2 regions of the Kitasatospora sp. NPDC059747 genome follow, and region 1 is predicted to be linked to the other one. Evidence: riboswitches for the same ligand, from Rfam matches in the RefSeq annotation. Region 1 holds a riboswitch; the other holds the start of a gene.
What was found. Region 1 has a riboswitch for glycine ahead of gcvT (glycine cleavage system aminomethyltransferase GcvT). Riboswitches for the same ligand answer to the same signal wherever they lie in the genome.

Region 1 (5,719 bases):
GGGCGGGTGCCTCCGGATCGTTCCCGGCGGTGGTGACGGATGTGGTCATGTCAGTAGGTCCCCTCGCCGACGGTGGCCGGCCCACGGGTGCCGGTCGCCGGCTTCGGCGGTGCGGCTATGCGGACGTGCGGAGGTGCTAAGGAGCGGGGTTTCGCGGCAGTGCGGCAGTGCGTCGTGCACGGTGCACTGCCACCACGCGGGATGGGCGTCGCGTGGCTGGAGCGGTCGGCGTGCGCGTTGACCTTTGTGGGGTTCCGAGTTCGCGCGGTGCGTTGCGCAGAACTCTCTGCCATCCGAACTGGCTTGCGCCAGCCCTGCCAAGCGACAGATGCCCAACTGTGATCTGCGTGCATGCACCTCCACGATCATCGGCATATCCCTCTTCACACGGTCGTGATAACCGTGTCAAGATGCCTGACACCCGCAGCCGCGAAGTCGTCCGGAAAACGCCGAAGCCGACCTGACGCAAAGTCAAGTCGGCTTCTGGAAATGGGTTTTGGCGGGTTTAGCGGTTCAGCGCCCCGGGTATCCGGGCCACGGCCGCTGGGGCGGCTGCGGCTGCGGCTGCGGCTGCCCGTGCCAGCCCGGCCCGGTCTGCTGCGGGTAGTACGGCGGCGCCTGGTGGCCCGGCGGCGGCACCGGTGGGTAGGCACCGGTCGGCCGGGCGAGCCCGGCCGCCTCGCGGTCGTAGAACGGCCGCGCCTTGGCCCGCATCCACAGCGCCACCGGGTCGTACTCGTCCGCCATCGCCACCGTGGACACCGCCAGCCCCTCCGGGGCCACCGCGATCGCCCGCTGCATCAGCGCGCGCACCGCCTCCACGGCCGGCGGGGAGCCGTCGTACAGGTCCAGGCCGATGGCCAGGTACGGTTCGCCCACGGCCGGCTGCACCCAGGCCCGGCGCAGCGCCCGGACGGCCCGCACCTCGCGCGCCTGGTGCTCCAGCAGCGCGAAGAACTGCTGGGCGTTCACCTGCGGCTCGCTGAGCCTCAGCGGCCCGGCCGGCAGCCGGTCCAGGCCCCCCGCGATCCGCCGCAGGTCCGCCCACGGCACGCCGACCCCGCCGCCCGGGGCGTGCGGGTTCAGCCACAGGCCCCAGCGGGTGCGGTACAGCGACGCGGCGATCTCGCGCCCGGAGACGACCTCGTGGGCGCGCGCCCAGCCGGAGGCCGCCAGCTGCTCGGGGGAGGTGACGGCCGGCGCGTAGCCGTGGCCGCTGATCTCCATGTTCCCGTACTGGGCGTCCGGGCTGCCCGGGGTGCCGTGCCACAGCAGCATCCAGACCTGGCCCTCGGCCAGGGCGCGGAGCAGTTGCTCGTACGCCTCGTAGCGCTCCGGCGCGACCTCGCGCAGCGCGCGCTCCAGCACGCCCGGATCCGCGCCGGGGCGTCCGGCCGGTGCCTGGCCCCAGGGCCCCGGTGCACCACCGGACACCGCTCCCGCACTCATGCGCCCACCTCGCCGCGCCTCTTTCCTCACCTGCCGCCGGCCCGTCGGCCGTCTGCACGCACCCTATGGCGCGGCACCGGCCGACGCCACGGCGACGTGCCTACGAACGGACCCCGTCACACCCGCGCGTAGAACGGCAGCACCCGGGTGAGCAGCCACTCGACCACCGGATCGTCGGCGAGGTCGAGCAGCACGAGGTGGACGCCGCCGGGCAGCGGCGCGGTTCCCAGCGCGCGGCCGAGCGCCTCGTTCACCGCCGCCGGGTCGGCCGGGGCGGCCGGGTCCAGCTGCACGCCGATGAACATCACGGTCGGCTCGCCCTCGATGCTCGCGAGCGCGCGGCGCGCGGTCAACACTCCCGGCAGGGCGGCGAGTTCGGCCCGGCAGACGGCCAGGAAGTGCTCCGGGTCCTCCCCCGGCACGGGCTCGCGCAGCGCGACCCGGCCACCGGTCGGCGCCGAGGGGTCCTCCCAGCGGTCCTCGCGCGGACCGCGGCGCAGCTCGGCGACGCCCTGCGGCGGCACCGGGATGCCCACCGCGGCCTCGGGGTTGACGGCGATCCCGACGCCCAACGGCAGCCCGCGGGCGAACTCCCAGGCCGGGGCGACCGCGAACGCCATCCCCGGCGCCTGCTGGAGGAACACCTCCTGCGAGGAGAAGACCGGGACGTACGGCTCGCCGCCCAGCTCGATCGTCGGCAGGTCCAGCGACTGCCCCTGCGGGTCGCCGCCGGCGGGCAGCGGGATCCACACCTGGCTGCGGGCCAGCACCTCGACCACCCGCGGCGTCGCGCCCGGATCGCCCAGCGCGGCGGTGAGCACCTGCTCCAGCTCGTTGGCCGGCCAGGCCCCGCCCGGCGGCGGCGTGTCCGGGCCGCCCCACCCCTGCTGCTGCTCCACCGGGTACCCCATGCGCCCCTGTACCGCCCTCTGCCGGTCGGCCGCCCACTGCTGCCGACGCGCAGCAGTCTAGGGTGCGTGTTCCCTTGTGTGGCGTGTGGCCGGGTCCCCTGTGGTGTGTGACCGGGTCCCCCCTCCCATCGGTGCCGCGGACGTGCCATGATGTGCGCGTCCGACGGCGTCGTGCGCAGTCGGCCCCACTAACTCCATACCGGCCGCTCGAACCCGCGCGGGAGAGTCCGGAGTGCCCCGTCTGGTGGCACGGCCGGCGCCGAAGGAGCAAGTCCTCCCCGGAATCTCTCAGGCCCCCCTACCGCACGGGTTAGGCACATCTGGAAAGCGGCGCACGGCCTGTCGTGCGCCCACCCACGGTGCAAGCCGCCATCCTGTCCGGAAAGCTGGAAACAGCGACGGGCCGCTGCGCGGTGAAGCTCTCAGGTTCGACGACAGATGGGGAGACCCACGCCGCCGCATGCCCGCGCGCAGGAGTCGGTCCCCGAGCGGGTCCGGTCCGGCGCGTGCACCCCTGAGTGCCCAGACCGAGGAGTTCCCAGGCCATGTCGTCCCTCCGCCTCACCGCGCTCGACGCGCTGCACCGCGCCCTCGGCGCGACCATGACCGACTTCGCCGGCTGGGACATGCCGCTGCGTTACGGCAGCGAGCGCGAGGAGCACCTCGCCGTCCGCACCAAGGCCGGTCTGTTCGACCTGTCCCACATGGGCGAGATCACCGTGACCGGCCCGCAGGCCGGCGAGATGCTGGACCACGCGCTGGTCGGCTTCGTCTCCGCCCTCGGCGTCCTGCGCGCCCGCTACACCATGATCTGCGCCGAGGACGGCGGCATCCTGGACGACCTGATCGTCTACCGCCTGCGCGAGGACTCCTTCCTCGTCGTCGCCAACGCCTCCAACGCCCAGCTGGTGCTGGACGAGCTGATCGCCCGCGCCAAGGGCTTCGACGCCGTCGTCACCGACGACCGCGACACCTACGCGCTGATCGCCGTCCAGGGCCCGGAGTCCACCGCGATCCTCGCGAAGACCACCGAGGCCGACCTGCCCGGCCTGAAGTACTACGCGATCCTCCCGGCCCGGGTGGCCGACCGGGACGTGCTGCTCGCCCGCACCGGCTACACCGGCGAGGACGGCTTCGAGATCTTCTGCGCCCCGGCCGACGCCGAGCCGGTCTGGCAGGCGCTGACCGCCGCCGGCGAGGGCCACGGCCTGGTGCCGTGCGGCCTGTCCTGCCGCGACACCCTGCGCCTGGAGGCGGGCATGCCGCTGTACGGGCACGAGCTCTCCACCGACCTGACCCCGTTCGACGCCGGCCTCGGCCGGGTCGTCCGCTTCGACAAGACCACCAACGACGGCGCCTTCGTCGGCCGCAAGGCCCTGGAGAAGGCCGCCGCCGAGGCGGAGTCGACCCCGCCGCGCGTCCTGGTGGGCCTGGTCTCCGAGGGCAAGCGCGTGCCGCGCGCCGAGTACACGGTGGTCTCCGCCGACGGCGCCCCGATCGGCCGGATCACCTCGGGCGCGCCGTCCCCGACGCTGGGCAAGCCGATCGCGATCGCCTACGTGGACGCGGCCCACGCCGCCCCCGGCACCGCCGTCGCGGTGGACGTGCGCGGCAAGCACGAGCCGGTCGAGGTCGTCGCCCTGCCGTTCTACAAGCGCGCCCGCTGAGGATCTTCCCGGGCCCTCGGTCACCACTGATCCGCGACGAAGCCGTCCGCGCGGCGGCCCGCTTCGTCGTACCCGCTTCCCATCCTGGAGAATGACGCCATGAGCAACCCCCAGCACCTGCAGTACACCAAGGAGCACGAGTGGCTGACGGCCGCCGAGGACGGTGTCTCGACGGTCGGCATCACCAAGCACGCCGCGGACGCGCTCGGTGACATCGTCTACGTGCAGCTGCCCGAGGTCGGCGACGAGGTGACCGCCGGCGAGACCTGCGGCGAGCTGGAGTCCACCAAGTCGGTCAGCGACCTGTACTCCCCGGTGACCGGCGAGGTCGTCGAGGTCAACCAGGACGTCCTGGACGACAACGCCCTGGTCAACAGCGCCCCGTTCGAGGGCGGCTGGCTGTTCAAGGTCAAGGTGGAGTCCACCGACGAGCTGCTCAGCGCCGACGAGTACACCGCCTTCATCGGCGGCTGACCAGGCCCTTGGCGCGGCGGGCCGCAGCGCGGCGGCCCGCCCCCCTCACCGCCCACCCGTCACCCGCCGCCGCCCTTCCGAGGGCGCACTTCGCGCGGCGGTCCCGATTCCTCCTTCGCCCCGGGAAGACCACACCATGACGGTTCTCAACGAATCCCTGCACTCGCTCGACCCGGAGATCGCCGCCGCGGTCGACGCCGAGCTGCACCGCCAGCAGACCACCCTGGAAATGATCGCCTCCGAGAACTTCGCCCCGGTGGCGGTCATGGAGGCCCAGGGCTCGGTGCTCACCAACAAGTACGCCGAGGGCTACCCCGGCCGCCGCTACTACGGCGGCTGCGAGCACGTCGACGTCGTCGAGCAGATCGCGATCGACCGCGTCAAGGCCCTGTTCGGCGCCGAGCACGCCAACGTCCAGCCGCACTCGGGCGCGCAGGCCAACGCCGCCGCGATGTTCGCGCTGATCCAGCCGGGCGACACCATCCTGGGCCTGAGCCTGGCCCACGGCGGTCACCTGACCCACGGCATGAAGATCAACTTCTCCGGCAAGCTCTACAACGTGGCCGCGTACCACGTCGACGAGAAGAGCGGCCAGGTCGACATGGCCGAGGTCGAGCGCCTCGCCAAGGAGCACCAGCCGAAGCTGATCATCGCCGGCTGGTCCGCCTACCCGCGCCAGCTCGACTTCGCCGAGTTCCGCCGCATCGCCGACGAGGTCGGCGCCCTGCTCATGGTGGACATGGCGCACTTCGCCGGCCTGGTGGCCGCGGGCCTGCACCCGAACCCGGTGCCGTACGCGGACGTCGTCACCACCACGACCCACAAGACCCTGGGCGGCCCGCGCGGCGGCGTCATCCTGTCGAAGGCCGAGTGGGCCAAGAAGATCAACTCCGCGGTCTTCCCCGGCCAGCAGGGCGGTCCGCTGGAGCACGTGATCGCGGGCAAGGCCGTCGCGTTCAAGGTCGCCGCGTCCGAGGAGTTCAAGGAGCGCCAGCAGCGCACCCTGGACGGTGCCCGGATCCTCGCCGAGCGCCTGCTGCAGGCCGACGTCGCCGAGGCCGGCGCCTCCGTGCTGTCCGGCGGCACCGACGTGCACCTGGTGCTGGTCGACCTGCGCAACAGCCAGCTCGACGGCCAGCAGGCCGAGGACCGCCTCCACGAGGTCGGCATCACGGTCAACCGCAACGCGATCCCGAACGACCCGCGCCCGCCGATGGT
Region 2 (5,719 bases), on a different contig from region 1:
CGCCTCCGCGCCGGCGCCCGCCCCCCCCCCCCCCCCCGCGGGGGGGGGGGGGGGGGGGGGGGGGCGGGGCCGCGGCGGGGCGGGGGGGGGGGGGGGGGGGGGCCGGCGGGGGGTGTGGTGTGGTTTGGCGGAGGGGGGTCGTCGGGTGGGGCGTCGTGCGGTTTGGCGGACGGGGGTGGTCGGGCTGTGGGTGGGGGTTGGGGCGGGGGAGTCGGTGGGCATGGCAAAGGCTCCCGGTGGGGGCCGGGAGCCTTTGGGCGGTGCGGTTCAGGACAGGGGGCGGAGGGAGGCTCCGTTGGGGGTGGGGGTGCCGTTGGGGGCTCCGTTGGGGGTGGCGGGGGTGTCGTCGTGGACCTCGACGTTCTCGCGGCGGAGTTCGTCGTGGATGACCTCCTCCGCCGTGTAGCGCTCGACGACGAGGCGGACCCGCTCGATCGGGGCGAGGTACTTGCGGACCACCGGGCGCTCCTCGCGCAGGGTGACCTCCTCCACCGCCTCGGCGATCTCCTTCTCGGTGAGGGCCGCCCGCTCGGCGTCGCCCACCGGCATCCGCTCCACCCGGACGCGTTCGCGGACCACCGGGACCCGGCGCTCGACCTGCTCGCTCGTCACGTACTTGCGCAGCTTCGCCGTGCCCAGCACGTGCCACTCGGTGGTGATGTCCAGCCGCTCCTCGCGGCAGGTGATCTCGACCGGGCCGCTGGGGGCGGACGGGGCCTCGGTCGCCGGGGCGGCCTGCGGCTTGGGCTGGACGGCGGGCTGGGCGACGGGGGGTTGGGCGGTCGTGGTCGCGGCCGCCATCGGGGCGGCTGTCGGCGCGGGGGTGCTGAGGGTCCGCACGTGGGCCTCCGTGGCGGTCGTGGTGGGAGCGGTGGTGAGGGTGGTCGTGGTCATGGGGGCGACGGTCGTCGTGGTGGCGGCCGCGGTGGTGCCGAAGTCGAGGTCGGGCTGCGGCGGTCCGGCGTCGCCGTTCACCGGCCGGCCGTTCACCGGGGTGTCGAGGCCGTAGTAGCGGTAGAGCTGGAGCTCCTGGGCCGGCGACAGGTGCTGGCCGACGCCGAAGTCCGGCGAGTCCTTGACCAGCGACTTGTCGTACGGCACGCGGAGCTCGTCGCCGGAGAACTCGCTCGTGGTGAGCGGGACGAAGGCGTCCCGGCCGAAGATGCCGGTGCGGACGGCGGCCCACTCGGGCTGGCCGGTGGCGTCGTCCAGGTACACCTCGTCGACCGTGCCGATCTTGTCTCCGTTGCGGTCGACCGCCTTGTGGCCGATGAGGTCGCGGGGGTCGATATCGGTTTGCACTCTTTCCTCCAGTGCGCTGCGCCTGCGGAACTCCCGCAGGACGGCGGCCGGAGCAGCCGTGCCGTCCGCCACTTCACACCAAAAGCCATCAACCGGACGGCCGCGAGCGGGGTGCGTCCGGACGGGCTGCGGGGTGGGCCGTTCGGGGGACGCGCGTAGACCCCGGGTGACCGGACACACCCGTGATCGAACGGGCTCCCGCTGGTACCCTGGGCCGCGACCGCCGAGCCCGCTCGGGAGAGTCCCCGAAGGCGAAAGCCGCTGGCCGGGGCGCCGAAGGAGCAACTCCTCCCCGGAATCTCTCAGGCATCCGTACCGTGTGGGATAGGTCACTCTGGAAAGCAGGGCAGGACCGCCGGCGAGGGAGCCGACGGCCACCACCCTCACCGACGGTGCAAGCCGGCGGAGCGCCCACAGCGCGCCGCGCGGGCGAAGCTCTCAGGTCCCGATGACAGAGGGGGAGGCCTGTCGGGTCCGCCCGCCACCAGGCCCACCCGCTGTCCGCAGCGGTGCAGGCCGACCGGCGTGCGTACCCCCGCCGGTCCGTGACCAGGAGGCCTCGACCACCATGAACGCCCAGTCGAACGCGGGACGCCCGAGCGGCGCCGTCACCCTCACCGAGCTCGAGCAGGCCAGCCCCTTCGAGAACCGCCACATCGGCCCCGACGCCGCCGCGCAGGAGAAGATGCTGGCGCAGGTCGGCTACGGCTCGCTGGACGAGCTCGCCGCCACCGCCGTGCCCGAGGCGATCCGTTCCATCACGGGTCTGGACCTGCCCGCCGGCCGCAGCGAGGCCCAGGTCCTCGCGGAGCTGCGCGAACTGGCCGGCCGCAACCAGGTGCTCCAGCCGATGATCGGCCTGGGCTACTACGGCACCTTCACCCCGCCGGTGATCCTGCGCAACGTCCTGGAGAACCCGGCCTGGTACACCGCGTACACCCCGTACCAGCCGGAGATCTCCCAGGGCCGCCTGGAGGCGCTGCTCAACTTCCAGACCCTGGTCTCCGACCTGACCGGCCTGCCCACCTCGGGCTCCTCGCTGCTCGACGAGTCCACCGCCGCCGCCGAGGCGATGGCGCTGGCCCGCCGCGTCACCAAGGTCAAGGGCGGCGTGTTCCTCGTCGACGCCGAAACCCTGCCGCAGACCGTCGCGGTGATCAACACCCGCGCCGTGCCCACCGGTGTCGAGGTCGTCGTGGCGGACCTCTCCGAGGGCATCCCGGCCGAGATCGCCGAGCGCGGCGTCTTCGGCGTGCTGCTCCAGTACCCGGGTGCCACCGGTGTCGTGCGCGACCTCGCCCCCGTCATCGAGCAGGCCCACGGCCTCGGCGCGATCGTCGCGGTCGCCGCCGACCTGCTGGCGCTGACCCTGCTCAAGTCGCCCGGCGCGCTCGGCGCCGACATCGCCTGCGGCACCTCGCAGCGCTTCGGCGTGCCGATGGGCTTCGGCGGCCCGCACGCCGGCTACCTGTCGGTGCGCGCCGAGTACGCCCGCTCGCTGCCCGGCCGCCTGGTCGGCGTCTCCGTCGACTCGGACGGCAACCGCGCCTACCGCCTGGCGCTGCAGACCCGCGAGCAGCACATCCGCCGCGAGAAGGCCACCAGCAACATCTGCACCGCCCAGGTGCTGCTCGCCGTCATGGCCTCGATGTACGCCGTCTACCACGGCCCGGACGGCCTGGCCGACATCGCCCGCCGCACCCACCGCTACGCCGCCGCCCTCGCCGAGGGCCTGCGGGCCGGCGGCGTCGAGCTGCTGCACGGCGAGTTCTTCGACACCGTCACCGCCGTCGTCCCGGGCCGCGCCGCCGAGATCGCCGCCGCCGCCCGCGCCAACGGCATCAACGTGTACCAGGACGGCGAGGACCGGATCTCGGTCTCCACCGACGAGACCACCACCCGTGAGCACCTGGCCGGCGTCTGGGCCGCGTTCGGCGTGCCCGCCGTCGAGGCCGCCGAGACCGCCGAGGCGCTGCCCGCCGCGCTGCTGCGCGAGGACGAGTACCTCACCCACCCGGTCTTCCACAGCCACCGCTCGGAGACCGCCATGCTGCGCTACCTGCGCCGCCTGTCGGACCGGGACTACGCGCTGGACCGCGGCATGATCCCGCTGGGCTCCTGCACCATGAAGCTCAACGCGACCACCGAGATGGAGCCGGTGACCTGGCCGGAGTTCGGCCAGCTGCACCCGTTCGCGCCGATCGACCAGGCCCAGGGCTTCCTGACCCTGATCCGCCAGCTGGAGCAGCAGCTGGTCGAGGTCACCGGCTACGACGCCGTCTCGATCCAGCCGAACGCCGGTTCGCAGGGCGAGCTGGCCGGCCTGCTGGCCGTCCGCGCCTACCACCACGCCAACGGCGACACCCAGCGCGACGTCTGCCTGATCCCGTCCTCCGCGCACGGCACCAACGCGGCCTCCGCCGTGATGGCCGGCATGCGGGTCGTCGTGGTGAAGACCCTCGTCGACGGCGACGTGGACGTCGAGGACCTGAAGGCCAAGATCGAGAAGCACCGCGACAGCCTGTCGGTGCTGATGGTCACCTACCCGTCCACCCACGGCGTCTACGAGACCGAGATCACCCAGATCTGCGCCCTGGTGCACGAGGCCGGCGGCCAGGTGTACGTGGACGGCGCCAACCTGAACGCCCTGGTCGGCCTCGCCAAGCCGGGCAAGTTCGGCGCGGACGTCTCGCACCTGAACCTGCACAAGACCTTCTGCATCCCGCACGGCGGTGGCGGCCCGGGCGTCGGCCCGGTCGCGGTGCGCGCCCACCTGGCGCCGTACCTGCCGAACCACCCGCTGCAGGAGGAGGCCGGCCCGGCCACCGGTGTCGGCCCGATCTCGGCGGCGCCGTGGGGCTCGGCCGCGATCCTGCCGATCTCCTGGGCGTACGTCCGCCTGATGGGCGGCGAGGGCCTCAAGCACGCGACCCAGGTCGCCGTGCTGAACGCCAACTACATCGCCAAGCGCCTGGCCCCGCACTTCCCGGTGCTCTACACCGGGCCGGGCGGGCTGGTCGCGCACGAGTGCATCATCGACCTGCGTCCGCTCACCAAGGAGACGGGCGTGACGGTGGACGACATCGCCAAGCGCCTGATCGACTACGGCTTCCACGCGCCGACGATGTCGTTCCCGGTGGCCGGCACGCTGATGATCGAGCCGACCGAGTCGGAGGACCTGCACGAGATCGACCGGTTCTGCGACACGATGATCGCGATCCGCGCCGAGATCGACAAGGTCGGCTCGGGCGAGTGGGCGGCCGACGACAACCCGCTGTGCAACGCCCCGCACATCGCCGCCACCCTGGCCGGCGACTGGGCGCACGGCTACTCGCGGCAGGAGGCCGTCTTCCCGGCGGGCGTGAACCCGGCGGACAAGTACTGGCCGCCGGTCAGCCGGATCGACGGCGCGTACGGCGACCGCAACCTGGTCTGCTCGTGCCCGCCGCTTGACGAGTACGGCGTCTGAGCCGGATCCGGCAGGCGTGAGTGGCAGGGCCCCGGCGGTGCGTTCGCCGGGGCCCTGCCCCGTTCTCGTGGACTGCCCCCGCTGATGGTGCGTGCGTACGGTCGGACCGCGGGTCAGGCCGCGGGTCGGACTGCGGGTCAGGCCGCGTGGGCGACCGGGCGGCGCGGTGCGATCACCCGGCCGTCGGGCAGCAGCTCTCCGGTGTCCTCGAACATGAGGACGCCGTTGCAGAGCAGGCTCCAGCCCTGCTCCGGGTGGCAGGCCACCGGGACGGCAGCCTCGCGGTCCTCGGACTCGGCCGACGGGCACTCAGGACGGTGCTGGCACATGCGTACCCTCGCTTCGCTCTGCGATCCTCCCCGTGGGGCGGCCGCCGACGGCGAGCCGTCGGGAACCGCCGCGCAGTCGGATCCTGTCCGCGCGCCGACCAGGTGTTGAGCGGCGCTCAAGTGGGTAGGACAGGTGGTCCTTCCACGCTGGTTCCCAGTGTCGGCATCTGCGGACGTGCGCGCAGCGATTTGGTGACATGCGCCACAACTCCCGCGCAGAGATCACCCGTTCAGGTGGGGCTGGTGGCGAAATACGCACAGACGGGTCAGGCGCAAGGTGACCCATCAGGGCCATGGACGGTGACCCGTCCGGGTGGGTGAGAGGTCCGGAGAGCCCTGGGGTCGGGGGTGTCGCCAGGGGTGTCCGGGTCAGGAGGTGCCGAGGAGCAGCGGCTTGGCGAGGGGGGCGCGTGCGAGCAGCGGGAGGAGCTCGGCGGCCGGGTACGCGCGGTGCGCGGTGACGCCGAGCGGGGCCGGGGCGAGCGGGATCAGGAGGTCGGCGGCCGGGCCGGTGTCGGGGCTGTGCAGCCACAGCGCCGTCGCGTACTGGCCGGGGAAGGTCAGCAGGCGGGGCTGGTGGCGCACCCGGGAGCCCTGCGCGAGCTGCCAGGCCTGGCGC

Region 2: another riboswitch for glycine. It lies ahead of gcvP (aminomethyl-transferring glycine dehydrogenase); the one in region 1 lies ahead of gcvT (glycine cleavage system aminomethyltransferase GcvT).

Annotation. Positions count from the first base shown of each region.
Region 1 is NZ_JBHWGV010000036.1:28,294-34,012, reverse strand. Features, by position in the region: gene ACFV4G_RS18020 (ABC transporter permease) at 1-49, opposite strand, end outside; gene ACFV4G_RS18015 (enhanced serine sensitivity protein SseB C-terminal domain-containing protein) at 514-1,449, opposite strand; gene ACFV4G_RS18010 (enhanced serine sensitivity protein SseB C-terminal domain-containing protein) at 1,566-2,360, opposite strand; glycine riboswitch at 2,569-2,674, shown strand; gene gcvT (glycine cleavage system aminomethyltransferase GcvT) at 2,906-4,027, shown strand; gene gcvH (glycine cleavage system protein GcvH) at 4,127-4,501, shown strand; gene glyA (serine hydroxymethyltransferase) at 4,638-5,719, shown strand, end outside.
Region 2 is NZ_JBHWGV010000186.1:5-5,723, forward strand. Features, by position in the region: gene ACFV4G_RS41095 (YsnF/AvaK domain-containing protein) at 268-894, opposite strand; partial or broken gene ACFV4G_RS41100 (PRC-barrel domain-containing protein) at 922-1,302, opposite strand; glycine riboswitch at 1,527-1,630, shown strand; gene gcvP (aminomethyl-transferring glycine dehydrogenase) at 1,871-4,771, shown strand; gene ACFV4G_RS41110 (DUF5999 family protein) at 4,909-5,100, opposite strand; gene ACFV4G_RS41115 (hypothetical protein) at 5,470-5,719, opposite strand, start outside.